One region of the Staphylococcus sp. Ze2 genome, then DNA from elsewhere that is predicted to be linked to it. Evidence: predicted binding sites of a transcription regulator. Region 1 holds the regulator's gene; each other region holds the start of a gene.
The links. Region 1 encodes NrdR, which represses ribonucleotide reductase genes. Its sites were predicted from a motif close to AACACNATATATNGTGTT; they were not measured.
Positions count from the first base shown of each region.

Region 2: the regulator NrdR is predicted to act here: its motif matches at 2,759-2,776, upstream of nrdI (class Ib ribonucleoside-diphosphate reductase assembly flavoprotein NrdI).
Region 3: the regulator NrdR is predicted to act here: its motif matches at 7,989-8,006, upstream of nrdD (anaerobic ribonucleoside-triphosphate reductase).

Region 1 covers NZ_CP183486.1:1,509,489-1,520,047, forward strand. The annotation lists gene pnpS (two-component system histidine kinase PnpS) at 1-1,128, shown strand, start outside; gene polA (DNA polymerase I) at 1,549-4,179, shown strand; gene mutM (bifunctional DNA-formamidopyrimidine glycosylase/DNA-(apurinic or apyrimidinic site) lyase) at 4,195-5,067, shown strand; gene coaE (dephospho-CoA kinase) at 5,083-5,703, shown strand; gene gap (type I glyceraldehyde-3-phosphate dehydrogenase) at 5,985-7,010, shown strand; gene nrdR (transcriptional regulator NrdR) at 7,336-7,806, shown strand; gene ACM591_RS07005 (replication initiation and membrane attachment family protein) at 7,807-9,186, shown strand; gene dnaI (primosomal protein DnaI) at 9,187-10,110, shown strand; gene thrS (threonine--tRNA ligase) at 10,461-10,559, shown strand, end outside.
Region 2 covers NZ_CP183486.1:2,449,074-2,459,632, forward strand. The annotation lists gene nrdE (class 1b ribonucleoside-diphosphate reductase subunit alpha) at 19-2,124, opposite strand; gene nrdI (class Ib ribonucleoside-diphosphate reductase assembly flavoprotein NrdI) at 2,087-2,485, opposite strand; gene ACM591_RS11585 (DMT family transporter) at 3,211-4,092, shown strand; gene queF (preQ(1) synthase) at 4,114-4,614, shown strand; gene ACM591_RS11595 (peptide MFS transporter) at 4,798-6,312, shown strand; gene ACM591_RS11600 (peptide MFS transporter) at 6,795-8,303, shown strand; gene ACM591_RS11605 (diacylglycerol kinase family protein) at 8,643-9,605, shown strand; gene ACM591_RS11610 (5' nucleotidase, NT5C type) at 9,770-10,318, opposite strand.
Region 3 covers NZ_CP183486.1:475,166-485,724, forward strand. The annotation lists gene ACM591_RS01985 (GA-like domain-containing protein) at 1-592, shown strand, start outside; gene ACM591_RS01990 (AEC family transporter) at 1,334-2,257, shown strand; gene xylB (xylulokinase) at 2,359-3,846, shown strand; TPP riboswitch at 3,996-4,105, shown strand; gene ACM591_RS02000 (thiamine phosphate synthase) at 4,165-4,758, shown strand; gene ACM591_RS02005 (NAD(P)/FAD-dependent oxidoreductase) at 4,745-5,851, shown strand; gene thiS (sulfur carrier protein ThiS) at 5,852-6,052, shown strand; gene ACM591_RS02015 (thiazole synthase) at 6,054-6,821, shown strand; gene ACM591_RS02020 (ThiF family adenylyltransferase) at 6,821-7,819, shown strand; gene nrdD (anaerobic ribonucleoside-triphosphate reductase) at 8,050-9,900, shown strand; gene nrdG (anaerobic ribonucleoside-triphosphate reductase activating protein) at 9,897-10,433, shown strand.

The DNA.
Region 1 (10,559 bases):
CATGTAAGAGTACCAGAAAGCAATGTCAAAGAGACAAGAGAATTATTTGTAACTACTAATGAGCTAGCTCGTAGGTTGCAAAGGCTTAATCATAAGCAAAAGTTACAATCAAATAGGTTGAAAACTACTGTGGAAAATATCCCGAGTTCGATCTTAATGATTGATAAATATGGTGAAATTGTTGTAGCAAATAAATCGTTTTATCATGTGTTTACGCCAGATGAAGCTGTCGAACATAAAAGTTATGTTGATTTTACAGATATTAAATTACAAAAGTTAATTACTGAAGCTTTTAAGGTTGAGAAGCCTATCTATGATCAAATCAAATTGACTATAGATCAAGTACATGAGAAATATTTTGATACGGCGTGTGTTCCAATATTATCAAGAACAAGAAAAAATCTTTATGGGATGGTTATTGTTTTACATGATATAACGAATCTTAAAAAACTTGAGAATTTAAGACGTGAATTTGTAGCTAATGTATCGCACGAATTAAAAACACCTATCACGTCAATTAAAGGTTTTGCGGAAACTTTATTAGATGGTGCTAAAAATGATGAACAAACACTCAATGAGTTTTTAAAAATTATCTCTAAAGAATCTGATCGTATAGAGACTCTAGTATTTGATTTATTAGATCTCTCGCATGTAGAACAACAAACTGAAATAGAAACAGCGTACATGAGTTTGTCAGATATTGCAGAAACAACAATTAAGAACATGCGAAAAATTGCGGAAGACAAAAATATAACTATAATAAATGAAATTGATTCTGATATTGTTATTGATGCAAATCAAGACAAAGTATCTCAAGTTGCGCTTAATTTATTATCAAATGCAATTAGTTATTCTAAGGAAGATAGTGACGTAATAATTCGTGTATATAAAGACGAACAGAAGCGCATCATGGAAGTGCAAGATTTTGGAATTGGAATAAGTCAGGAAGACCAAAAGCATATTTTTGAACGCTTTTATCGGGTTGATAAAGCAAGAAGTAGAGATTCAGGTGGCACTGGCCTTGGTTTATCGATTACTAAACATATTATGGAAGCACATGGTGGTAGAATTAATGTCTTTAGTACAGTTGGTAAAGGTTCGACATTTAGAGTTACTTTTTTTAAATAATGTTTGTGAATAAAAGAATTTGATGATTGAGTTATAAATATAACTATTATCAATAATGTGTATTTATCTAAGTAAATATAAGAAGGCATTGTATCTGTGCACTGAACTGACACTAGTTTGTGGTTTTATGTAAGATGCGTGAGTTAGAAATCGGCGTCTGAATTTTAAATTCGGCGTCGTTTTTTATGCTTTTTAAGAGGGAGGAATTGTGTGACTTTGGAATTTTTAAGCGTATATTTAAAATGGGGAAACATGTTAAGCTAGAAATAGGATTAAGAGACTCATTCAAGATAATTGAAAGCAATCTCATGCTTACAATAAAAATGATGATTACAAAATAAGATATAATAAAGTTTCGATATAGGTAAGTTAGTAATTTATGCTAAAATGTTAAATAAATATGTGTTGGAGGTTAAAATAGTGAATAAATTAATTCTAATTGATGGTAATAGCCTTAGCTTCAGAGCCTTTTATGCTTTACCACTATTACAAAATAAAGCAGGTATACACACTAATGCTGTGTATGGATTTGCAATGTTACTAGAAAAAATAATCAAAGAAGAACAGCCTACACATTTTCTTGTTGCGTTTGATGCAGGAAAGACTACATTTAGACATGATAAATATAGTGAGTATAAAGGGGGGCGTCAAAAAACGCCACCCGAGCTGACTGAGCAATTTCCTTATGTAAGACAGTTATTGGATACTTATCAAATTAAGAGATATGAATTAGAAAACTATGAAGCAGATGATATTATAGGGACATTAAGTAAAGAAGCTGACAACGCACACTTTGAGACTATTATCGTTACAGGCGATAGAGACTTAACACAATTGGCAACGGATGATGTTACAATTTATTATACTAAAAAAGGTGTGACAGACGTTGATCATTACACACCTGACTTTATTGCGGAAAAGTATGACGGCTTAGTTCCAAATCAAATCATAGATATGAAAGGTTTGATGGGGGATGCATCAGATAACATACCAGGTGTAGCTGGAGTTGGTGAAAAAACTGCAATTAAATTATTAAAACAATTTTCAACTGTGGAAAATGTTTATGAACATTTGGATGAAGTTTCTGGTAAGAAATTGAAAGAAAAACTAGAAAATAGTAAAGATGATGCATTGATGAGTAAAGAACTTGCAACTATTAATTGTGCGAGTCCTATTGAAGTATCACTTGAAGATACAATGTTGCCAGAAAATCCAGATACTTCAGCTAAAATTGATTTGTTTAAAAAATTAGAATTTAAGCAATTGCTTGAACAAATAGACGTAGATGGCACACATTCTACAGCTGAAGAGAAAGAATTAAATGTAGAATCTGATTTTAAAAACATTGACTTTAAATCTTTAACTTCTGCAACTATACATTTTGAATTAGATGGCTCCAATTATTTGAAAGATGATATTTTGAAATTTGCATTGTTTGCAGATGAACACCATGTTGTTGTTGATGCAGCAAATATTCATGACTATCCTGAACTTATAGCTTGGTTAGAAGATGACACAACAGAAAAAAATGTTTATGATGCTAAAAAGACATATATTGTTGCGCACAGATTGAAAATATCGATTTCAAACATTATTTTTGACGTGATGCTTGCAAGTTATATTATCGACCCATCTCGAGCTATTGACGATGTGAACTCTGTAGTTAGCAATTACGGTCAACACTATGTTCAACAAAGTGTTGAAGTATATGGCAAGGGGAAAAAGAGACATTTACCTGAAGATGATGTTTTGAATCATTATGTTGCGACAGTGATAGAAGCAATTAATCAAGTTAAACCAATCATGCAAGAACAATTAATCGAATATAACCAGACGAACCTGTTAGATAATTTAGAACTACCACTAGCGCGGATATTAAGTGAAATGGAAGAAACAGGGATTTATACGGTTGCTAATGATTTAGAAGAAATGGAAAAAGAAATTCAAACTAAATTAGATGTATTGATTGACAATATTTATCAAGCTGCAGGAGAATCTTTCAATATTAATTCTCCAAAGCAATTAGGTGTCGTGTTGTTTGAAACATTAAAATTACCGGTAATCAAGAAAACAAAAACAGGATATTCTACTGCAGTAGATGTACTTGAACAATTACAAGGACAACATCCAATTATTGAATATATACTAGAGTATAGACAACTTGCAAAGTTACAATCTACTTATGTTGAAGGTTTACAAAAGGTAATAAGTGCTGATAACCGTATCCATACAAGGTTTAATCAAACATTAGCGCAAACGGGTAGATTATCGTCTATCGATCCAAATTTACAAAACATCCCTGTTCGTTTAGAAGAAGGAAGAAAAATAAGAAAGGCATTTAAATCTAGTGATGAGAACAGTGTTATATTTTCTGCAGATTACTCTCAAATAGAACTCCGAGTGTTAGCTCATATCACACAAGATGAAAGTATGAAACAAGCATTTATAAATGACGATGATATTCATACGGCGACAGCGATGAAAGTATTTGGTGTAGAACCTGATGAAGTAGACGGTATGATGCGTAGACAAGCTAAAGCAGTTAATTTTGGTATTGTTTATGGTATTAGTGATTATGGTTTGAGCCAAAGTTTAGGAATCACACGGAAACAAGCTAAACAATTTATTGATGACTATTTAGATAGTTTTCCTGGCGTAAAACAATATATGGAGGATATCGTCAAAGACTGTAAAGCACAAGGCTATGTAGAAACCTTGTTACATCGTCGTAGATATATTCCAGATATAACAAGTAGAAATTTCAATTTGCGTGGATTTGCTGAGAGAACTGCAATGAATACGCCCATTCAAGGTAGTGCTGCTGATATAATTAAATTAGCTATGGTTAACTTTGACAAAGAAATTAAGAATACAGATTTTCACGCAAAATTATTATTGCAAGTACACGATGAATTGATTTTTGAATTACCGAAAGATGAAGTGGAAGCATTCAGTGAATTTATAGAAGATATCATGGATAACGCCCTTGAACTAGATGTTCCATTAAAAGTAGAATCTAATTATGGCGCTACATGGTATGACGCAAAATAGAAAGAAGGTACTTAAATGCCTGAACTCCCAGAAGTAGAACATGTAAAAAGAGGTATACAACCGTTTGCTACCGGCCAAAAAATTGAATCTGTTATCTTTTCCGAGAAAGTTAAAGAAGGTAAGGCAAGCCAACGTGAAACCATAATTAAAGGTATGGCATTAGATACATTCCAAAAATTCACGGAACAATATGTGATTAAAGAGATTGAACGCCGTAGTAAATATATTGTGTTTTACCTTGAAAAAGGTAAAGAGGAGAGAATACTTATCAGTCATTTAGGTATGGCTGGTGGATTCTTTGTAGTTGATAAAATAGAAGATATTAGTGTGCCGAATTATAGAAAGCATTGGCATGTTATATTTAAATTAGATAATGATAAATTGCTAGTTTATTCAGATATTAGACGATTTGGAGAAATTAGGAATGTACCTGATTTTCAGGCGTATCCTTCATTTTTAGAAATTGCGCCAGAACCTTTTGAGAAAGATGCAAAGAGTCATTATTTAGCTTGGTTTGATAAAAAGATGTATCAAAATAAGCCTATTAAACAAATGATTTTAGATCATAGAGTGATTTCAGGATGCGGTAACATTTATGCGTGTGAAGCACTATTTAGAGCAGGTATACATCCAGCTCGATTATCTAAATCTTTAAATAGTCAAGAGCGCGACATATTGTTTTATTATGTTCGAGATGTGTTAGAATCGGGTATAAAATATGGTGGAACGAGCATCTCCGACTACCGTCATGCAGATGGTAGTACCGGAACGATGCAACTACATCTTAATGTTTATAAACAAAAGGTTTGTAAGGTTTGTGGAAGTGACATAGAAACTCAAGTAATTGCAACTAGAAACAGTCATTACTGCCCTACTTGCCAAAAATAAAGGAAGAGTGAGAATATGCCAAAAGTTATAGGACTAACTGGTGGTATCGCATCAGGTAAATCAACCGTATCAGAGCTTTTAACAGCGCACGGATTTAAAGTTGTAGATGCAGATATTGCATCTCGACAAGCTGTAGAAAAAGGGACTGAAGGACTAGCACGCGTCAAAGAGGTGTTTGGCGATGAAGCAATAGATGAAGACGGGAATATGAATAGATCGTATGTTGGTGAAGTTATTTTTAATCAACCAGAAAAAAGATTGATTTTAAATGAAATCGTTCATCCAATTGTTCGTGATATAATGGAAAAAGAAAAGGAAGAATATCTCGAGCAAGGTTATAATGTGATTATGGATATTCCGTTGCTATTTGAAAATGATTTACAAGAAACAGTAGACGAAGTGTGGTTAGTGTACACCTCTGAAAGTATCCAAATAGATCGATTGATGGAACGTAATGACTTATCGATGGAAGAAGCGAAAGCACGTGTATATAGTCAAATATCAATTGATAAAAAACGTAGAATGGCAGATCATGTCATAGATAACAGAGATACCAAATTAGAACTTAAACAAAACTTAGAAAATTTGTTGTTTGAAGAAGGTTACATTGAGAGCGACACTGAAGAAGCGCAATAATAGAATTGTAAAAAGCCATCTAGTTTTCTTTATGAAAATTGGATGGCTTTTTTATAAAAAAACATAAATTATATAACAATATATAATGCGAAGAATTTCTTGTTACATCTGGGATTTTAAAGAAGGAAATTAAAATTAAATTGTATGTATTTGTATTACTAAAGGTATAGATTAGTTAAATTAGAAAAGTTTTACATTTGTTTAAGAAAACGCTTTCTTAAAAACGAATTTATGTTATACTATTTCCATAAAGTATAACACTAAGACGAGGGGTGCTTCGAATGACGACAAATATTGCAATTAATGGAATGGGTAGAATAGGCAGAATGGTATTGAGAATTGCGCTCAATAATAAAGATTTGAATGTAGTAGCGATAAATGCGAGCTACCCACCTGAAACAATTGCTCACCTAATTAACTATGACACAACACATGGTGCTTTTGACTTAAAAGTAGAGCCGACGGAAGCAGGTATTAAAGTAAATGACCATGTAATTCAATTGGTATCTGATAGAAACCCGGAAAATTTACCCTGGGAAGCGTTGGACGTTGATATAGCAATAGAGGCAACAGGTAAATTTAATCACGGAGATAAAGCAATCGCGCATATTCATGCAGGTGCTAAAAAAGTATTGTTAACAGGACCGTCTAAAGGTGGCGATGTGCAAATGATCGTCAAGGGTGTGAATAATGATCAATTAGACATAGAGCAATACGATATCTTTAGTAACGCTTCATGCACAACTAATTGCATTGGACCAGTCGCTAAAGTCTTAAATGAAGAATTTGGTATTCAAAATGGATTAATGACTACTGTTCATGCTATTACTAATGATCAGAATAACATCGACAACCCTCATAAAGATTTAAGACGTGCACGCTCTTGTAATGAAAGCATTATCCCAACTTCTACAGGTGCTGCAAAAGCGTTAAAAGAAGTCTTGCCTGAATTAGAAGGTAAATTACATGGTATGGCTCTAAGAGTACCAACGAAAAATGTATCTTTAGTAGACTTAGTTGTAGATTTAGATACAGATGTAACGGCGGAACAAGTTAATCAAGCGTTTAAAGACAATGATTTAGAAGGTGTTATATCTACTGAAGATGCACCATTAGTATCAATGGATTTCAATACTAATCCACATTCAGCTATCATCGATACACAAAGTACAATGGTTATGGGTGATAATAAAGTGAAAGTAATTGCTTGGTACGATAATGAATGGGGTTATTCGAATAGAGTAGTGGATGTTGCTGTTCAAATTGGTCAATTACTTAAAAGTGATGTTGCAGCAGTAACGTACTAAAAATAAATTTATACAAACAATAAAAATATGATTATACAAATTTAAGAACTCCTTCTAAGCCAGGGTGTATTCAATTACACTGTCTTAGAAGGAGTTTTATTAATCTTAATAATATAATGATGAAGTGATAGGTATATAAAACATTTGGCGTAATGAGAGCGGGCATTTTATAATAGTAATCGTCATCAGATAAAAAGTATAGGGAGTTTTTTGAAATAATTTAGTATTAATTCCTGTATGCTAAAATGTGTAATAGCGATTCTTTTGTGACATGTATATTTATAGTATAATAAAAGATAATCATAAATGAGAGGGTGAAAATTCGATGAAATGCCCGAAATGTAATTCGACTCATTCTCGTGTTGTAGACTCTAGACATGCAGATGAAGTTAATGCGATTCGTCGTAGAAGAGAATGTGAAAATTGTGAAACAAGATTCACGACCTTTGAACATATAGAGAAAAGACCACTTATCGTGGTGAAAAAAGATGGAACACGAGAGCAATTTTCGCGTGAGAAGATATTAAATGGTTTAGTGCGTTCTTGTGAAAAGAGACCGGTTCGCTACCAACAATTAGAAGATATTACTAATAATGTAGAATGGAAGTTACGTGATGAGGGACACGCAGAAATTTCTTCTAGGGAAATAGGAGAGCACGTGATGAATTTACTCATGCATGTAGATCAAGTGTCTTATGTGCGATTTGCATCTGTTTATAAAGAATTTAAAGATGTAGACCAATTATTGCAATCAATGCAAGGTATATTAATTGATAATAAACGGAGTGAATCGTAAATGGGGTTACAATCATATGATTATGGATTACGACCACATGATAATTTTACTGTCGTGCGTGAATTCTATTTGAATAATAACCATTTAGAAATCTTAAACAGGTTGTTCACACCGATGATAGGCCCTAATGCGACAGGGTTATATCATTATTTAAATCAATTTGTAGACCACGAAGTAGATGCAGTGTTGACGCACTATATTGTTATGAGTGAGTTGAAAATCAATCTGCTAGAATTCAGAAAAGAAATGGATTTATTAGAAGGTATTGGATTGGTAAAATCCTATGTAAATCATAATGAGCAGCATTCTTCATTTGTTTATGTGCTTAAACAACCACCTACTGCGAAACAGTTTTTTAGTGATCCTATGTTATCAGTTTATCTATATAGCGAGGTGAGTAAACAACGTTACCAACAATTAAAACGTCACTTTGAAACCAAAACTTCTGTAGATTTAAGTAATTATCAGGATGTAACGCGCACATTTACTGATGTTTTCAAAATACCTAATAAAGCATTAGCGCAAGATACAGCATATATTCAAGATGAAAAGTCGTATGAAGGTTTAGACCTTACTCGTGTTCACTTTGACTTTGAAACATTATATGATTTGTTACAAAATCATTTTATTAGTTCAAAAATAATAACCAGTGATGCTAAGGCTTTAATAACACAAATCGCAACATTATATGGTTTGACGCCTGAATCGATGAAACGTATTATTTTAAAGTCGATAACTAGTGCACAAGAATTATCTTTTGAAGAATTAAGAAAACACGCACGTACGTATTATTTAATGGAACACGAACAACAATTACCAAATTTACAAGTTAAATCAGAAAAGGATAATGTTAATTCACAGGTGAATACTTCTGAGGAAACGGCAAGCCAATCTGATAATTGGTTAGTGCAATTGGAACAAACAAGCCCAATTGATATGTTAGCATCGTGGTCAGAGTCAGAACCTACTACTCAGCAAAAATTCATGATTGAAGAATTGATTGAACGTGAAAACCTATCTTTTGGTGTTATAAATATTTTGTTACAATTTGTCATGTTGAAAGAAGATATGAAATTACCTAAAACTTATATATTTGAAATAGCGTCAAATTGGAAGAAAAAAGGTATTAAAACTGCTGAACAGGCGTATGAATATGCGATGAAAGTTAACCAGCCTAAAAAAGAAACTTATCCGAACAAAACTCGATATAAACAAAAACAATTAGCTTCTAGAGAGATGACACCGAAATGGTTAGAAGAGCGAGATAAGAAATCGGAAAAAGATAACCAACAGCATAACCATGAAGAAGATGAGAAATTAAAAAATGACAGAGAGCAATTTTTAAATCAATTAAAAACTAGATGGAAGGAGGGCGAATAAATGAAATCTTTTAATAATATCATGGGAGAGTCAGATGATTTATCAAAACGCATAGAAAAAATAAAAAAAGATGTAATTAGTGATTCTGATGTTCAACGATTTTTAAATGAACATCAATCAGAATTGACAAATGCCATGATAGACGAAGACTTAAATATTTTACAAGAATACAAAGACCAAGTAAAACACTATGATGGACATACTTATAAAGAATGTCCCAACTTTGTAAAAGGCCATGTTCCAGAATTATATGTTGAAAGTAACCACATTAAAATTCGTTATTTACCATGTCCATGTAAGATAAAGTATGATGAAGAAAAGTTTAACTCGCATCTAATTACTTCACATCATATGCAACGTGATACTTTAGACGCTAAACTTGAAGATATATACATGGATAGAAGAGATAGATTAGATGTTGCAATGGCAGCGAATAAAATTTGCGATAAAATCACGAAGCACGATCCTCAAGTTAAAGGATTATATTTGCACGGACCATTTGGGACAGGAAAGTCATTTATTTTAGGTGCGATTGCGAATCAGTTGAAAACTGAAAAGATTCCTTCTACTATCGTCTATTTACCTGAATTTATCCGTTCACTTAAAGGCGGTTTTAAAGATGGAAGTTTTGAAACAAAATTATCCAGAGTACGAGAAGCGAATATTTTGATGTTAGATGACATCGGCGCTGAAGAAATTACACCATGGGCTAGAGATGAAGTAATTGGCCCATTATTACATTACAGAATGGTGCAGGAATTACCTACATTTTTCAGTTCTAACCTAAGCTTTGAAGAATTAGAGTTCCATCTTTCTGTAACTCGTGATGGTACAGAGAAGACTAAAGCGGCTCGAATCATGGAACGTATCAAAACTTTGGCGACACCTTATTATTTAGAAGGAAAAAATTATAGGAACGATTGAAATCTAAAATAAATGTTGTATAATATAATTAAATCTAAATCAAACGAAATTAAACGAAGATACGATTGATATTTCACTACTTCACAGAGAGCCATTGAATGTTGAGATATGGTAAGTATATTTATTGATTACTCCTTCGTCAGTGATGTTGTAATGAACATCCGGCTCAAGACCGTTATCTTACGTAGAGAGAAGCTATTTTGTAATTATGCAGAAAAGCTTTAATTTAGGGTGGTACCACGAAGACCTCGTCCCTTTTTAGGGATGGGGTCTTTTTATTTTCTCTGCGGTTATTGATAAATTGTATTTCGCTTTGATTTAAGTGCTTGAATAAATAGGAGGAATGTTAAATGGACCAAATTAATATAAAATTTCCAGATGGTAATGCAAAAGTGTTTGATAAAGGCATAACAACAGAAGATATAGCACAATCAATAAGTCCAGGATTA
Region 2 (10,559 bases), 940 kb from region 1:
TCGACTCTTATTGCTTATTTATATTGAACAACTTGTACATTCTTCAACACTCAATAATTTATTTCTAGTGTAGTATAAAGATTTTAATCCTTTATGATGTGCATATACATAAAGTCTAGATAATTCACGTGTAGAAATTTCGGAATTTACATATAAAATTGTAGAAATACCTTGATCCACGTGAGTTTGAATAGTTGAGATTAAATCTATTAATTTCATTTGATCTGTATTAAATGCAGATTTATAGTACCACATTGTCTCTGGTGATAAGAATGGCATTGGATAGAATGTTTCTGCATTACCGTAAGTACGGCGCTCAATTTGGTCAACGATTGGCATAACTGAACTAGTTGCATTTTGTACATATGAAATACTTTGCGTTGGTGCAATAGCTAAACGATATGCATGGAATAAACCATGTGCTTCTACTTCTTTTTGTAAAGCTTTCCAATCTTCAGCTGTTGGAACTTCAAAACCTTCAAATAATTTACGAACTTTTTCATATTTTGCTTCAAAATTTTGAGTTGTATAGAATTCGAAGTACTTGCCGTTTGCGTAATCAGATTTTTCGAAGTCTTTGTATACTTCTTGTCTTTCTTTAGCAATTTCCATTGAACGTTCAATAGAATAATAGTTCATCATCATGAAGAAAATATTAGCGAAATCTTTCGCTTCTTCAGATTCATAACCAATTTTATTTTTAGCTAAGTAGCCATGTAGATTCATTACACCTAATCCTACTGAATGTAACTCTCTATTAGCTTTTCTAACGCCAGGTGCATTTTGAATATCCGCTTCATCACTAACAACCGTTAAAGCGTCCATACCTGTGTGTACTGAGTCTTTGAATTTACCTGATTCCATTACATTAACAATATTTAATGAACCTAGATTACATGAGATGTCACGTTTAATTTCATCTTCAGTGCCATAATCATTGATAATAGAAGTCTCTTGTAATTGGAAGATTTCAGTACATAAGTTGCTCATTTTAATTTGTCCGATATCAGAGTTAGCATGCACTTTGTTTGCATTATCTTTAAACATTAAATATGGGTAACCTGATTGTAATTGTGTTTGTGCAATCATATTTAACATTTCACGTGCATCTTTTTTCTTTTTATCAACATTCGGGTTAGCAACAAGTTCATCGTAATATTCATCTAAGTTAATATCATCTAAAGTAACACCGTATTCTTTATAAACTGTATGCGGTGCAAACATATGGAAATCTTTGCCTTCTTTTGCAAGATCGAAGAACTTAGATGGCACAATTAACCCTGTTGAAATTGTAGACAAACGTAAATCTTCATCAGCGTTTACTTTTTTCGTATCTAAAAACTCTTCAACATCGTAGTGGAAAATATTTAAATAAACCGCGCCCGCACCAGGACGTTGTCCAAGTTGATCTGCATAGCTAAAGCCGCCTTCAAGTGATTTTGCAACTGGAAGTACACCTTTGGCAACGCCTTTTATACCTTTAATCGCTTCACCACGCGCGCGTAATTTAGATAAATTAATAGCAACACCGCCACCAATTTTACTTAATTGCTTAGCTGTTGAATCAATGAAATTAATTGAATTCAAACTGTCATCTGTTTCAAGCAAGAAACAAGATACGAGCTCACCACGACGAGCACGACCGGCATTTAAGAATGTAGGTGTTGCTGGTTGGTAACGTTGTTCAACCATTGCTGAAATAAATTGTTTAGCTGTCGCTTTATGTCCATTTGCTAGATATAATGCAACGATTGCTACGTGTTGCTTATAGTCTTCTAAATACTGACTTTTATCATTTGTTTTTAAAGCATAATCTTTGAAAAACTTACTTGCAGACATGTAACTCGCAAATTCAAATGGAATGCTTTTAGCGTAATCTGTTATTTCTACTAAATCTTCTTCTGAGTATTTTGCAAATAAGTCAAAATAGAAATCATTATCAACGAGATAGCGAAGGCGTTCGATTTCAGTATCAAAGTATATCGTCTTATCTTCTATTTCCTCTAAATAAACTGCCAATGCTTCTTGATCCTTTTCTAAATTGAAAAAGCCATTATCTTTACGTTTAGTAACCTCGTTATTTAACTCAATATGATTGTATTTCTTCTCGTCCATAATCTTCATTGAAATGCCCCACCTTATCTTTAAATTCGCTAATATCATTTTGTGTTCCTTGTACTTCAAATTTCATTAATAAAGGAACTTGATATTTTTCTGAGATAGACCGTCCAGCTTTCGCAAAGTTTTGACCCCAATTGCGATTTCCGCTTGCTGCAACGCCTTTTAATAAATTTTTATTTACATCTAAAAATGACTGAACTGGTTGTGGTACTTCGCCAAATCCTATCGTTCCAGTGACCAATATGAATGGTTCTTCGATTTTCTCAGAACAATTACTTTGTGTAATTTCCATCACATTCGTAAGCTCAGTTTTTTTGATAAATCTGCGCACATTGCCGGAAAATGAAAAATAGACAACCTTCATTGGACCACCTTCTTTCTTATATTTAACTCATATTTTATTAATGAAAAATCACAAGTAAAAAAATTGAACTATTACAATTCTCACTTAATAAATAAATACTCGTATTAACTTTTGGAGTAAACCACTATATATAGTAAACTTGTTATCTATATATTGGTATGTAAAAAATCATTAATTAAGTATTTATGCTTGATTTGTCATTATTAAACGCTCTCAATAGTGTTATTTTACTTAAAATTTGGTTTATTATAAATAAAGTGACAACGTGTATAAAACACAATATATTGTGTTTCGTCCCGACTATCAATACTATATTATGTGTTTCATTATACATAATTCAGAACCTTATTTAAAGACCTTTGTTTTTGACAAAATCTTGAAAATCAGAGATAAATGGCACCAATTCAACTTTAAACTGATGTTTTTGATTACAAAAAAATTTTTTTCTAAATTTAAGGTTTTTTCATTTGCTTTTTTTGAAAAGCATGTAACGCTTGATTTACCGTGGTTTAGGCATTAACGCCCATCCTGTTGTTTACAACATAAATTACACAAGCTATAAATTTCATTTAGATAAGTTATAGGTTACAGTATAAAAACAAGAACGTTTGTTCTCTTTTTTTATAATCATAATATAGTTACTTCATACTTTCAAGGATATATACATATTCTAGAAAAATATGCTAATATAAATACGTTAAAAACTAACAATTGAGGCGATACATGTGAATCCTAAAGTTAAGGGTATCATTGCCATACTTATTTCAGCAGTTGGTTTTAGCTTTATGTCTGTTTTCTTCAGACTAGCTGGTGACTTACCAGTATTCCAAAAGTCACTTGCTCGAAATTTAGTAGCAATGTTTATACCAATGTATTTTATTTTCAAATATAAACAACCTCTATTTGGTAAACTCAGCAGTCAGCCCCTGTTGATTTCACGTTCAACATTAGGTTTGATTGGTGTTTTGCTAAATATTTATGCAATAGATCATATGATTCTAAGTGATGCTGATACTTTAATGAAGTTAAACCCATTTTGGACTATCTTACTTAGTTTAATATTTTTAAATGAAAAGGTTCGTAATTATCAATTTATAGCTATGATTGTAGCGATAGCAGGAATGTTATTTGTAGTGAAACCAGAGTTTTCTTCATCTATGTTTCCAGCTATAGCCGGTTTATTATCTGGCATATTTGCAGCAAGTGCTTATACTTGTGTCAGAGCACTTAGTACACGCGAAGCACCCTATACAATTGTGTTTTACTTTTCATTCTTTTCCATTATAGTTCTAATACCATTTACTATATTTACATTTGAGCCAATGACAATGACTCAGGTATGGTATTTAATCGGTGCTGGTTTATCAGCTGCCGCAGGTCAAATTGGTATTACGCTTGCTTATAGCTACGCACCTGCTAAAGATATTTCCATCTTTACTTACGCATCTATTATCTTTACCGCGTTATTTGGCTTTATCTTATTTGGGGAATCGCCCGACTTTTATGCAGTGCTTGGCTATATGATTATCATTGCATCTAGTTACTATATGTTTGAAAAGGCTAGAAGACAACCTACTACTGTTCAAAAAGCAGAACAAAAACCATAAATTTAAAGGAGTTTTTTAATTATGAGCGAAGGACGTAACACAGAAGATTTACAAGATATTACTCTACTTGGCAATCAAAATAATAAATATGAATTTGATTATGACCCAGCTGTCTTAGAATCCTTTGACAACAAACACCCAGGACGTGACTACTTTGTAAAATTCAACTGTCCAGAATTCACATCACTTTGTCCAATTACAGGTCAACCTGATTTTGCGACAATTTATATTTCTTATATACCAAATGTAAAAATGGTTGAGTCAAAATCATTAAAACTATACTTATTTAGTTTTAGAAATCATGGTGATTTCCATGAAGATTGTATGAATATCATTATGAATGATTTAATCGAATTGATGGACCCTCACTATATTGAAGTTTGGGGCAAATTCACGCCTCGTGGCGGTATTTCAATCGATCCTTATACAAATTATGGTCGCCCAGATTCTAAATATGAAAAAATGGCAGAACATCGTTTAATGAATCACGATTTATATCCTGAAAAAATAGATAACCGTTAGTATCCTATTTCCATAAACTATCAAAGAAGATTGCCTAATTTACATCTTTGATAGTTTATTTTTTATACTTTTTTATCATTAATTAACTGATTATTCATTAAATTTTGTACTTTTCATATATACGCTTGTTATTTTTTTGAAAACGGTATAAAATAAATCCAACCGTTTAAGGGGAGGGAATTTATGAAAAAGATTGATTACACACACGAAGAAATAATGAAAAGTATTCCAAATAAAGGTTTCTTCGGACATCCAAAAGGACTAAGCACACTTTTCTTCACTGAATTTTGGGAGAGATTCAGTTACTATGGTATGAAAGCCATTTTGATTTTTTATCTATACTATAGCGTAGCTGAAGGTGGTTTCGGATTAAGCCAAGCCGTCGCGATGCAAATCGTTGCAATATACGGTACCTTAATCTACATGTCGGGCGTGATTGGCGGTTGGATTGCTGATAGGATTACTGGTACTCAAAATGCCGTCTTCTATGGTGGTATCCTCATCATGATTGGTCATTTATTGCTATCATTACCAAATAATTTAACATTAGTCATGGTTGCATTAGCTGTCATCATTGCAGGTACGGGTTTGTTAAAACCAAACATCTCAACTACAGTTGGTGAATTATATGACCGTAATGATGTGCGCCGAGACTCTGCATTCACATTATTTTATATGGGAATTAACTTAGGTAGTTTACTTGCACCGTTATTAACTGGTTTCTTACAAACTAGAATTAGTTTCCACGCAGGTTTCTTAGCTGCTGCAATCGGTATGTTCTGTGGTTTAGTTGTCTATGCGATTAAACGTAAGAAAAACTTAGGTTTTGCTGGACGTAACGTCCCAAATCCATTAACAAGACCAGAAATTAAGAAATTCGGTTTTATATCTGGTGGTTTCATCTTATTATTCTTAGTTTATTTATTAGTTTTACATTTATTCAATGCACTGACGCTTGAAAACTTCAGTTTCTTAATTACTATTTTAGGTATCGTATTACCTATTTACATCTTTATTAACATGATTGTAAGTAAAGATGTAACTAAAGATGAGCGTTCGCGTGTATATAGTTACGTACCACTGTACATAACATCTGTAGCTTTTTGGATGATTCAAGAACAAGGATCAACAATTTTAGCAACATTTGCAGATAAAAAAACACAATTAGAAATGTCAGTCCTTACCAATGGATTATTCGACTTTACAATTCCAGCAGCTTGGGCACAATCATTAAATCCAATATTCATTGTTATTCTAGCACCGGTATTTGCAACGTTGTGGATGAAATTAGGCAAACACAACCCGCCTACTGTATATAAATTTGCATTTGGTGCAATTATTGCCGGTCTATCATATTTAGTAATGATTATTCCGTTAGCTACTGGTAATGAGTTAATTAACCCATTATGGCTTGTACTAAGTTTCTTATTGATAACAATTGGTGAACTTTGTATCTCACCTGTTGGTTTATCAACAACTACAAAATTAGCACCAATTACATTCACAGCACGTATGATGAGCTTATGGATGCTTAGTAACGCAACTGCACAAGGACTGAACGCACAACTCGTTGTTGTCTATACTAAGATGGATCAAAGTGATTACTTTATGTATTCAGGTCTTCTTGCAGTAGTCATTGGTGTATTATTATTACTCATTTCACCAAAAGTTAAACGCGCAATGAAAGGTGTTTATTAATTAAATTTATTGAACAGATGTTTAGGAGAAATAACTTTATATTTATGGTTTAACTACGCTCCTTTCGTCTATACTATACATGATTAGAAGCCCGAGACATTTATGTCTCGGGCTTTTTTGTCTTATCATTAGTTCTGACTACCTTTAAAAGTAGTTGATTTTAAATATGCCTGCCTTATATCTCTATCCACTAACACATTGCTAATCCATACACATATGCACTTTACAGACTTCATCTCTCCCCCTTTTATCATGAACATACTATTCTCAACTAAAATCCAGCACAAGAATTTCCATTTTATACATTCTGTAAAAAAAATATTTACATCTACCGAAATATAAATGCAATGCTATATTAACTATATTTTATCGGAACATTCAGAATATTCTTATTTTGAGAATATTATTGCAATTAAATTTAATTAAGCGTAAAATCTTTTTTATACATTTTTATTGGGAGCAAGGAAGGACGGGAATGTTTTATGCAAGATAAGTATACATCACAAGATCCAACAGTCGAATCAATTCCTCAAAAAGGTTTTTTTGGTCATCCTAAAGGCCTTGGTGTTTTATTCTTCGTAGAATTTTGGGAAAGATTTAGCTACTATGGTATGCGTGCATTATTAATTTTCTATATGTATTTCGCTATCAAAGACGGTGGCCTTGGTATGGATAAAAGCACTGCACAATCAGTTATGGCTGTGTATGGTGCTCTAATTTATATGACTTCAGTACTTGGAGGTTGGATTTCAGATAGAGTTACCGGCACACGTAAAGCCACATTTTATGGTGGCGTATTAATTATTATTGGCCACATTTTCTTAAGTTTACCATTAGATGTTATCGGTTTATTTATCTCAATGTTTTTCATTATAATTGGTTCAGGTTTAATGAAACCAAGTATTTCAAATATTGTTGGTAGACTATATCCAGAAAATGACACGCGTATTGACGCCGGTTTTGTTATTTTCTATATGTCAGTAAACTTAGGTGGATTACTTTCACCATTAATCTTAAATCAATTTGTTGATAGTGGAAATTTCCATGCAGGCTTCTTAATCGCAGCCTTTGGTATGGCACTTGGTTTAATTTGGTACATGATTTTCAATAAGAAAAACATTGGCGATGTTGGTACAAAACCTACCAATCCATTAAATCAGCAAGAAAAGAAAAAATATGGTTTAATATTTGCGGTTGTAACACTAATCATTGCCGCTGTGTTAATCATTACTGGTTTAACAGGTACACTTTCATTTAACATCGTAAGTACAACTGTATTAGTACTTGGTATAGCATTACCTATTATTTACTTTACAATAATGATACGCAGCAAAGAAGTAACAGACGATGAACGTTCACGTGTTATTGCATTTATACCATTATTTGTTTTAGGTGTTTTATTCTGGTCTATTCAAGAACAAGGGGCAAATGTACTCAACTTATTCGCCTTTGAAAGCAGTGATATGAAATTAAATATTTTTGGATGGAAGACAGACTTTGGTCCAACAATGTTCCAATCTATTAATCCACTGTTTATCGTATTACTAGCTCCAGTTGTTTCAATCATATGGGCAAAAATGGCTCGACGCCAACCAAGTATAGCGACAAAATTTGTTTTAGGTGCATTGTTAGCTGGTGCTTCGTATATCATGATCGGTTTAATAGGACACTCCTCAGATGGTTCAATGTTAAGTGTTAACTGGGTTATCCTTTCATATATCATCTGTGTAATTGGTGAGCTATGCTTATCACCAACAGGTAATAGTGCTGCTGTTAAATTAGCACCAAAAGCGTTTAACACACAAATGATGAGTTTATGGTTATTAACAAATGCATGTGCACAAGCGATTAATGGTACACTTGTTCATTTAATCGAACCACTAGGCTATAAAAACTATTTCTTATTCTTAGGTGTTATCGCAATTGTCGTAAGTCTTATTGTCCTTGCTTTTGTACCCAAAATTGTCAGAGGCATGAGAGGCATTAAATAATTTAAATTAAGATACAAACAAACCAAACGCTTAAACAAGTGTTTGGTTTGTTTTTTATTATTTTTAAATTTTTCTTTTTAATATACACTTATCTATAGGCGCAAAAATTTAGAATAGCTCTCATTTCTAACCATCACTCGTCATGAACACTAAAACATCATTTTATATGTACATAAAAATCACACAATTTGCTAACTCACTACTAGCTCATAACTATAATAAAAATTGGTATTTGCTTACTAAATGATTAAAGGCTATAATTTAGTCCCTAAACGTTATGTATTTATTTTGTTAAAAAATCGGGTAAATAATAAAATAGAACGCAAAATCAAAAGAAAAATGGTGAATAGATTGACTAAAACAAAATACAAACACGGTGTGTTATTTTATCATGAACACTCAGGTATAAAAGATATTTATAGAGCCTTGGGGGATGTAGCCTCTTCATTAACAACATTTTGTAAACATTTATCTATCCAACTAAGCGAGAATGAAGGTGATATTATCACTTTCTGTAAAGAAATAAAAAATCAAAGCTATAGCGATGATGTTGATATTATTTTCATTCTTGGTGGAGATGGCACAGTAAATGAACTTATTAACGGACTGATGCAAAGCGAATTAGATATTCCTATTGGTATTATTCCTGGCGGTACGTTTAATGATTTCGTAAAGACATTAAATCTTAATCCACGCCATAAAGTAGCAAGCCAGCAACTTATCAATTCAGAGTTACAAGCTTATGATGTAATGAAGATAAATGATCAATACGCACTTAACTTTGCAGGATTAGGTCTTATAGTGCAAAATGCAGAAAATGTGCAAAATGGGAATAAAGACGTTTTCGGGAAACTGAGCTATGTCGGTTCTACTGTTAAGACATTACTCAATCCAGAGCACTTTGATTACAAAATGACCGCAGATGGAAAAGAAATCAATGGCAATACCGCAATGATTGTTGTAGCAAACGGTCCATTTATAGGGGGAAGTCGTATTCCTTTAACAGACCTCTCACCTAGTGACGGTTATTTAAATATATTCGTTTTTGAAGAACATAGTTCAAGTGTAATAACTGATATATTTAAACAACGTGATAGTATGAATTGGAATAACATGACGGACGGTATTAAACACATCCTAGCTAAAGAAATAACTATTGAAACTGACCCACAAATGAAAGTAGACATAGATGGAGAAATTGCCTTAAATACACCACTCAACATTGAGATTGTGCCTAGCGCAATTAATATACTAACTCTACCGGACTCAAATATAGATACACAACAAACAGAAGAAGAGTAGCAAAAACACTGATTTACAACCTAATAACGTAAAAAATAAGATTTTATTAGTGGCTATAATACCAATAATAAAATCTTATTTTTAATGCTTGCATAATGTTTAAAATTTATAAATAAAAGCAGCAAAAAGGCAATAAACCCACCCACTTCACTGCTAACAAATATTCAAATCTTGTATTCACTATCTCCTAAAAAATACTGCTCTACATCTTTCCAATTATTAACACGTGCAAATCTATCATCATTAATATTATGTGTTGCTGTGTACATAATTGGTGTTCCAGTAAAGATACTTAACTGTCGTGGATTATCGTCAATTAAATAATCTGCGTTAACAATATCTTTTCGACCACAAAATACAAAATGTTGAGGATCAAGAAACGGGAAATACTCTCTCAACCAATTATATTTATCATGAAACGACGTCGGTACATCCATTGCAGCAGTGGCAATAAATACATCATAATGTTCAGTTAACTTCTTCACAACTTCTTGTGCATCAGCCATAACTTCTAATTTTTTAAAAAATCCAGGTTCACGTAAAATTTCAGTCAGTAAGCCATCATGTTCAGGCATCGCATGTCTTAATTTAATACCATCTAACATATCTATAGAAATACCTAAGTCTGTGCGTTTATTTACATCTTCAATTAATGCACCCACTGTATCAGCAAGTACTTCATCCATATCAATCGCTATTGATTTTCTAGTCATGTACTACTCTACTCCCTTTTTCTTACTTTATATTCTTTAATTTGTAACGTAATATATACATAACAAATCTATCCCGATACACCTCAATTATAGCAAAACACGTTCAACTAAACCAAAATTGAACATAGCATTAATATTATCATCTTCAAGTATTTTACTAGACCGATAGGATAGCCATATAATAAACACCATACTAATATTAATCAAATGCTAAATTTTGTATCGTTGAACGTTCATTAAG
Region 3 (10,559 bases), 1.0 Mb from region 1:
CACAGCATCAGAAAAAGCAGACTTAGAAAAATTAGCAGCAATAGCACAAAGTAAGAAAGCCGAAGCACAAAAACTTGTTGACGCAATACCAAATGATGTTAAAGAGGCACTACAAAATCGTCTGAATAGATTAGAGGGCATTGTAGTTCCATCTGTTAGTGTGAATAGTAACAATGGACAGTCTAACTCACATAATATGCAAGGCAAAGATGATATTAATAAAAATAAGGATACATTACAAAAATCACCTGCTTTAAGTAGTAATCCTCAAAAAACATTAAACAGTAAAGCTGATACATCTAATGATGCATCAAATGATATGAAAGGTACTCATATGAGTACTGCAAATAATGAAAGTACCAACACTACTAAACTTAACATTAATAGTGATAATACTAAGAGAGGCAAATCTAATAATGTGAAGGTGTTGTCACCAAGTAAAGTAGATGAGAAAATTGATGCTAAAACTTTACCTAATACTGGTGAAGAAGCAACTAAAGATACAACACTATTTGGAGCTTTATTAGCATCTATTGGTTCACTAATAGTTTGGAGAAGTCGTAAAAAAGAAAATACGAAAGAAACTAAGTAACACTATAACAAGATTTAATATAGTAAATTAGTATTTGCAAAATTGTTTGAAAGGTCCGAGATATTAGTATATCTCGGGCCTCTTATTATATATATTGAAAATGGAGTAGATGTAAATTATCACTAATCAAAAGATTCATGTTCAATTCCTTGAGACATTAATTCATATACATAAACTATAGATTGTATATATTATTAAAAACTATTTTTTATAGTCATTCTCGGGTGTTATTTTGCTTTCTTAAATAAACTAAATTGTTTTATTGAGGAAGATGTTTAAAAGGTGTAAATTAATATTAAAGGATACTATTTGATTTGTTATCTATTCTTAAAATTTATTTTCAAAAATACCAAATAATGAGGTGAAATAAATGTTAATAATGGTTGCAGTTCTTACACCCATATTACTTGTCGGCTTCATAGTGATGTCAATTTTAGAAGAAAAGAAAAACAACAAGAAAAAAGGGAAGAAAAAATAAGTTTATTAATATAAATTAATAAGCAAAATTGGATTTACTAATACAGAGACAAGTTGTTTAACGTGAAACAAAGCTTAACAGTCTTTGGGGCATATTCAGATTTTGCATTATATAAAAGAAATTGCTTCGATAGCTCATATGCAGAGAGTTTTAGCATAAAATATGTGTGATTGATTTTTTCAAAGGGGGTACTTATGTAAATTTCTCATTATTTCATAAGTATAAAAAAGTTAGTGGAATTAGGCAAAGGGGGCAAAATTAAAATGCACGAAATGTTGATTATTTTAGAGACTGTATTGTTGCCTATTTTTATTATGATTATAATAGGATATATATTGCAGAAAAAGTTTTCATTAGATTTAAAAACATTAGCAAAATTAAACATATACATATTTGTTCCTGGATTCATATTTGTGAAATTTTATAAGACAAATTTTGAAATCAAATTATTATTGTATATCGTATTATTCTTTATCATATACATAATTATTCTTTACGGTATTGGTAAGTTATTGACATATTTTGGTACAAAGGATAAAGGTGAAGCGACAACTTTAACGAATAGCATATTATTCTTTAATTCAGGCAATTACGGTGTTCCAGTAAATGATTTAGTATTTAAAGGAGATCCTTTAGCTATGTCTGTTCAAGTCATTGTACTTTCCTTGCAAAATATATTTACTTTTTCATATGGCATATTTTCAATACAAGCTGTACATATTGGGAAAATCAAGGCAATGTTGGGTTACTTTAAGATGCCTGTTTTATATGCTTTGATATTCGCCATTATTTTAAATTATGGTAACGTTACCATACCTAAGTTTATATGGACGCCCGCAAACTATATTGCAGATGCAATGATTGCAATTGCTTTAATATTATTAGGTGCTCAAATTGCTAATATTAAATTTAGTTTTAAATGGTCAAGTTCATATGTGTTTATATTTGTTAGGCTGATTGTTGGACCGGTAATAGCCCTTGTAATTATCAAACTGATGGGGCTTGAAGGTATCATAGCACAAGCGTTATTTATTACTTCAGCCATGCCTACGTCTGTTAACAGTTCAGTTATTGCCCAGGAATATGATAACTATCCTGAGCTTGCAGCAGAATTAGTCTTTTTATCAACATTACTGAGCGCAATAACCGTAGTCATCGTCATTTATATATCAAAAATATTATTCTAACTTCAGATTCATTGTAATATCATATTATTGGAATTTTGAAAGTTATTTCAATATGATACAGTTGTTGAATATTTAAAATCTAACAAAAGGAATCGATGATATTGAATGAAGCAGTGTTAGGGATAGATGTAGGAACAAGTTCAGTTAAAGTTATTTCCGTAAATAAAGAAGGAGAAGTTCTAGCTAAGGTTAGCGAAGAGCTTGATATTATACAACTTCAATCCGGATACAATGAGCAACAACCAGACGAATGGTTTGAAGCAACAAAATCATGTATTAGACAAATATTAAGTAACGATTCGTTGAATGATATCTTTATTCGTGGCTTATCATTATCTGGTCAAATGCATAGTTTAGTGGCATTAGATAGCGATAATAAGCCGATTCGAAATGCGATTTTATGGAATGATACTCGATCTACACGTCAATGTGCAACAATAGAACAGCACTTTGGTAATTATGTGTTATCAAATCCAGTGTTAGAAGGTTTTACACTAACGAAATTACTGTGGATAAAAGATAATGAACCTAACAATTGGAACAAAATAGCAACATTCTTATTACCAAAAGATTATGTGCAGTTTAGGCTAACTGGCAAAATAAATATGGAATATTCAGATGCTTCAAGCACACTATTACTAGATCCAAAACAAAAAAATTGGTCGAAGACAATTGGTTCAAAATTTGGTATCGGTGATATTTATCCAACACTCGTATCATCTGGAGATTTTATTGGATATTTAGAAAGTAGCTTAGCTAAATCATTAGGATTAAAAGAGTATGTAGCGGTTTTTGCGGGTGGTGGTGATAATGCATGTGGCGCACTTGGTGCGGGTGTTATCAAATCCAATGATACATTATGTAGTATTGGTACGTCTGGCACGTTATTAACTTGTGAAGCAGATGAAGGGAAGGCGTATCACCATAATTTACACTATTTCAATCATGTTGTAGAGAATAAATCATATGTAATGGGTGTGACGCTTGCTGCTGGAGATAGTTTGAATTGGTTAAAAAATCATGTGTTCCCTAATTTAACTTTCAATCAAATTTTAAGCTTAGCAAGTGAATCTACAATTGGCAGTGAAGGTTTGTTATTTGCACCATATCTCTCAGGTGAGCGTACACCACATGGCGATTCGCAAATTAGAGGTAGCTTTATTGGGTTAAGTACGTTACATACAAATGCAGATATAGCCAGATCAGTAATTGAAGGTATTACATACTCATTGTATGAAACATTGGTACATCTACGTGAAAAGGGGAAGGACATAACGCATATTACATCAATCGGTGGTGGTGCGAAAAATGATTTTTGGTTACAATTACAAGCTGATATTTTTAATACGAAAGTCAGTAAATTAAAATATGAAGAAGGGCCTTGCATGGGGGCTGCGATGCTAGCTATTATAGGATTGAATTGGTATAAAAGCGTAGAAAAGATAGTTGATCAATTTATTATCTATGATAGAACCTTTTATCCAAATAAAGCCCATCATGAACGCTATGTTAAATATTTTGAAGTATATCAAGAAGTCTATCGTCAGACCCGACCTATAACAGCACGTTTGTTAGAGTTGTCTTTATAAGTAAGACAATACATACTTATGCTAGCTGATATTAGGTACATGTGGTACGAATGTCAAAGTGAGACTTGAAATGTGAATCATTATAAGTTAGATTGTAAGTAATCGCTAAAACGTGTGAAATGAATATTTAATTTGAAAATTTAATAGATAGAAACCACTGGAAGTGCCTTTGATAAAGGCTGAGACCGAAGTAATAACTGAGGGATTCCTAGAACCTGATCCAGTTCGCACTGGCGTAGGAAAGTGGCGTTTTCTATGATAGAAGTAATCATATAACGTTATTTTTCCACCAGGAAAAATAACGTTTTTTTATTTGGAGTGATTATATTGTTTGTTGCTATTACACCATATCAAGATTTATCTGAATCACATATTAAGCATTACTGTGAAATCGAAGGAGTTATAGATTATTTATTAATTAGAACTCCAATGACTACTGAAGAAGTAATTCAGTGGGTTCATGAAATAATAAAAAATGGATTTTCTAAGGATAAGATTATTATTCATAGCGATATCAACGTAATCATACAATGTGACTTGTCGGCAATTCATTTTAGAGAAAATGACCCTCATATTGAGGAGGTACAAGCTAATTATCCCGATATACAAGTGAGTATGTCTACGCATCATAAAGATGGTGTTGCTAATGCTAAGTATTTAGGGATAGACTTTGTGTTGTTTGGACACGTATTTGAGACACCTTCTAAACCTCAGCAGACACCTAGAGCAAAGTCGGAGGTTGAAGGAGCGTTACAAATTGATATTCCGATTATTGCAATTGGAGGTATTAATCAACATACTATGCCCTCCTTACCTAGTGGATTTTCAGGAATAGCCGGTATTTCTATTTTTAATCAATATTCGAAACAAAAACTCATGAATATGAAGGAAGTGTGGGATGGACATGTATGATGTCATTATTATTGGATCAGGAGTCATGGGCATGTCAATCGCACGTGGGTTAAGTCAGTCTTTTGCGAATATAGCTGTGATAGATAGAGATGAAGCAGGTAAGCATGCATCTTATAAAGCGGGTGGAATGTTAGGCGCACAAAATGAATTCACCGAAAACAGTGCTCTGTTTAGTTTAGCAACAACTTCTCAAAAGATGTTTGAACCTCTGAGAGATAGTTTGTTGGAAGAGGTTGGCGTGGATATTGAGTATTTAAATAGTGGGTTAATAAAATTGGCTGCTAATCATTATGAGAATAAAAAGATTGAACAGCAATATCAATTTTTAAGACAACATTTTACATCTGTAGAACGTCTTAGCTCGACTGATGTTCAGCACATGTCCAAAGGAGCGATTACTTCAAAGCATACAAAGGGTCTTTATATGCCTGAAGATCATCAAATCAATGCAAATCACTACACCAAAGCGTTATTGAAATCACTATCACATCGACATATAGATAGGATATACCAAACAACTGTAACCCATGTTGAAGCTATAAAAGGCGGCTACCGTGTGGATACACAAAGTGAAACTTATTATACTGAAAAGTTAATTGTCACGGGTGGCGCTTGGACAAGCAGACTTTTACAACAATATTTACCTTGTGAAGCGGTTAGTGGTGTAAAAGGAGAAGTACTATTAGTAGAACAACCTAATTTAAATTTGGATGTGACCATGTTCCTGACAAATGGTTGTTACGTCGTTCCTAAATTAAAGAATAGATACTTAATCGGTGCAACAAGTTACTTTGATGACTACTCAGTTGGGGTGTCTAATTCAGGAAAATCATGGCTTAAGTCACAAGCTTTGCGTTATATACCTGATTTAAAAAATTGGAAAATTATAAACCAATGGTCAGGCATACGCCCTTATTGTCAAAATGAACATCCTATTATGGATGAAGTGAATAAAGACTTATTTGTCATTGCTGGCCATTATCGCAATGGAATTTTACTTTCACCTTTAATCGGTGAGCTGATAAGTCAGTGGATTATCAATGGGCATAGGCCAAAACAATTATATGATTTTAGATTAGCAGAGGTGAAATAAATGAAATGTAAGATTAATGGTGACGTATTTAACTTTGAACAGCCAATTAATATACAAGAAGTAATTCAATCATTAGGATTGGATGAAACACGCATTATTGTAGAGCACAATGAAACATTAATTAAGAGAGAACAATTTACATCTCGAATAGTCAATGATGAAGATAACTTAGAATTATTAGAATTTGTAGGAGGCGGTTAATATGTTTAAAATAGGCAACTTTACATTAAATTCAAGATTATTATTAGGTACAGGAAAATTTGAAAACGAAAAGGTACAAACTCAGGCTATTGAAGCATCAGAAACAGAAGTATTAACTTTTGCAGTGAGACGTATGAATTTATATGACAAAGATTTACCTAATCCATTAGCAAAAGTTGATCTATCGAAATTCATCACGTTTCCAAACACTGCAGGGGCTAAGACAGCTAAAGAAGCAGTCCGTATAGCAGAAATTGCTGATCACGCAGGCGTTTGTGACATGATTAAGGTAGAAGTTATTGGTGATGACGAAACGTTACTGCCAGACCCATTAGAAACATATGAAGCATGCAAAGTATTGTTGGAAAAAGGTTATACAGTCTGTCCATATATATCCAATGATGTTGTGTTAGCGAAACGCTTAGAAGAATTAGGTGTTCATGCAATTATGCCGCTTGCCTCTCCTATTGGCACGGGAAGAGGAATCAATAACCCATTAAATTTGCGCTATATTATTGAACGCGTTAATGTACCAGTAATCGTAGACGCAGGTATTGGTTCGCCTAAGGATGCTTGTCATGCGATGGAATTAGGTGCTGATGGTATTTTACTTAATACGGCAATATCAAGTGCAGCGGATCCTGTGAAAATGGCAGAAGCAATGAATAAAGGGATTAGTGCTGGAAGATTGAGTTATGAAGCAGGAAGAATACCTGTGAAGTATACAGCACAAGCATCGAGCCCAACTGAAGGTATTGGGTTCTTATGATAGAACGCTATAATCGACAAGTAAGATATCATCAGTTTGGTGAGCATGGTCAAAGCCAACTTCAAAAAACTCACGTCATGATTATGGGTGCCGGTGCACTTGGTAGTCACAGCGCAGAAATGTTAGTAAGGATGGGAGTAGGCTCACTTACTATAATCGATATGGATATTGTTGAATTATCTAATTTACATAGACAGGCGTTATATGATGAGTTAGATGCAGAAAAAATGCTGCCTAAAGTTGAAGCTTTAAAACATAAGTTGAATCAAATCAATAGTAACGTAGAAGTAACAGCAATTAATCGTGAAATAACCAATTTAAACATTGAAAATTTATTAACAACATATCATCCGCATATTGTTATAGATGGTATGGACCATTTTAAAATAAGGTATTTAATAAATGAATCTTGTAACAAGCAAAACATACCTTGGATTTACGGTGCTGCAGTTGGTAGTAAAGGTACTGTTTATGGTATCGATGATCAAGGACCATGTTTGAAATGTCTTCTTGAAACAATGCCCAGTACTGGTGAAAGTTGTGCAATAAATGGTGTGCTGCCACCAGTGATTTATCAAGTAGCTAGTATGCAAGTTTCCGAGCTAATGAGGTGGGTCTCTGGCGAAGCATTTTCAAAAAAACTTATAACTATAGATTGCTTTAATATGCAGTATAAATCTATGGATATTAGTGCTTTAAAACAAAGTGATTGTAATGTTTGTGAGAAACATGAATATGCATTATTAAACGATAAATATGACGCCAAGATAGAGAAACAATGCGGAGACATGTTCTTGTTACGCTTTAATGCCGACATTTTTAACCATACTGATTATTTACCTGTAACTGTAAAAAAATCTAATGATTTTGTGAAACTATTGGCGTATGGATCTCATGAAATCACCTTGTTCAAAGATGGGAGAATGAATATCTATGGTGTTGAAAATGAGGCAGAAGCTAAGAACATTTATAGAGTAATTGCAAAGAGTTTGAGTTGAATATAAAGTGATTTAAAACACTGACTAGGCAATAGGATGATTAACTATTGTGTAGCAGTGTTTTCTACATTTTTAGGTTATTAATATAGATATTTTGAAAACGCAATTAAAGTTCACGAAAACTTCGAAATGTTTTTACGAATTTGTGAACGGCTAGGTCATTCATTGAAACACTATATATTGTGTTGTAAATTGTAATAAGACACAATATATAGGAATGAGGGGATAAAATGAATAAACTCGAACAAGATTTAAAGAATTTAATAACTAAAGATCCTACAGTGATAAATGAAAATGCCAACAAGGATAGTGCCACATTTTCGACAATGAGAGATTTAACAGCCGGTGTAGTATCTAAATCATATGCGCTAAATTATTTATTACCAGAGCATGTTGCAACAGCTCATAAAGAAGGAGACATACATTTTCATGATTTAGATTACCATCCTTTTCAGCCGCTTACTAATTGTTGCTTAATAGATGCAGAAAGTATGCTCAAGCATGGTTTTCAAATTGGCAATGCAACTGTGACCTCACCTAAATCAATTCAAACAGCTTCTGCCCAACTCGTGCAAATCATTGCCAATGTTTCTAGTAGCCAATATGGAGGATGTACAATTGATCGGGTTGATGAATTACTAAGCCATTATGTTCAATATAATGAAGCTAAGCATCGAGGATTGGCTAAAAAATTTGTGCAACCACAAGACATAGAAACGTACGTTGATTATCGAGTTTCACAAGATATTGAAGATGCTATAGAAAGTTTAGAGTATGAAATAAACACGTTATATACGTCTAATGGTCAAACACCTTTTGTAACGTTAGGATTTGGGTTAGGAACAGATACATATAGTCGTAAAATACAACAAGCAATTCTTAATACTAGAATCAAAGGTTTAGGTAAAGATCGTATTACCGCCATTTTCCCAAAACTCGTCTTTTCAATTAAAAAAGGTGTGAATTTTAGTTCGAAAGATCCAAATTATGATATAAAACAGTTGGCATTAGAATGTTCTACTAAAAGAATGTATCCCGATATTTTGAATTATGATAAAACGGTCGAAATATTAGGTGATTTTAAAGCACCGATGGGGTGTCGCTCATTTTTACCATCTTGGAGAAACGAAGATGGGGAATTTGAGAATAATGGAAGATGTAATCTAGGTGTTGTGACATTGAATGTACCTAGAATAGCAATTGAATCTAATGGTGACATTGAAATGTTTTGGAAGATATTCCATGAACGAATGTCAGTAATGCATGATGCTCTAGTATACCGAATTCAACGTATTGCCGAAGTGACACCTGATAATGCGCCTATTTTATATAAAAATGGTGCATTTAAACATCGTTTAACTGATGAAGAAGATATAATGACGTTGTTAAGAGGAAAACGAGCTACCTTATCAATGGGATATATCGGTTTGTATGAAGCGGCTACAGTATTTTATGGACCTAATTGGGAAACACAGTCTATAGCTAAAAAATTTACATTAGATATATTAAAAGCAATGAAAGTTTACCAATTGAAATGGACTGAACAATATGATGTTTGGTTCAGCGTTTATAGCACACCAAGTGAGTCACTAACTGATCGTTTTTGTAGACTTGATATAGAGAAATATGGTGAAATACCGAACGTTACAGATAAAGGATATTATCAGAACTCATTCCACTATGACGTGAGAAAAGATATTACACCATTTGAGAAAATTGATTTTGAAAAGGATTATCCTTTTTATGCAAGTGGCGGTTATATCCATTACTGTGAATATCCAAAATTAAATCATAATTTAAAAGCATTAGAAGCAGTATGGGATTATTCATATGATAAAGTAAGTTATTTAGGTACGAATATTCCGATTGATCATTGTAGAAAATGTGACTTTAGAGGTGATTTTAAGACGACAGCAACAGGCTATAAATGTCCTGAATGTGGCAATGATGACCCTACTACGGTTGATGTAGTAAAACGTACATGCGGGTATCTTGGTAATCCGGTTCAACGCCCTACAATTGAAGGAAGACATAAAGAAATGTGTGCACGAGTGAAACATTTGAAAGACCAAACAACATGACAATATTAGATATTAAAAAAGGACAAGGTTATATTGCCAAAATCGAGTCACAAAGTTTTGTTGATGGAGAAGGTGTCAGGTGTAGTTTATATGTTTCAGGATGTCCATTTGCCTGTGAAAATTGTTATAACAAAGTGGCACAAAATTTTAGATATGGTGAAAGGTTTAACGATTTAATCTTGGAAGAAATATTAGAAAACTGTGAACCAGGTTATATTTCTGGATTAAGCATCCTAGGTGGAGAACCATTTTGTAATTTAGATATTACATTAAAATGCGCTCAAGCATTTAGGGAGAAATTTGGTCATTCAAAGACATTGTGGGTTTGGACAGGTTTTTTATTTGAATATTTAATGGAAGACAAAGGGGAAAGAAATGAGTTGCTTAAACACATAGATGTACTTATAGATGGTCCTTTTATTAACCATTTATACCAACCTAATCTACCATATAAAGGTTCTTTGAATCAGAGAGTAATTGACGTAAAAGCATCTTTATCACAAACGCGAGTACAAGAACTACAACTAACATAATTTAATATAAAAACAAGGTTGAGATAAATAATCTCATAACTACGACTATCAACTTAACAAAACAGTTCGTTATTTTTATTATGCATATATTGCTACATTAAAGTAGATTTAGGGCGAAAATATATT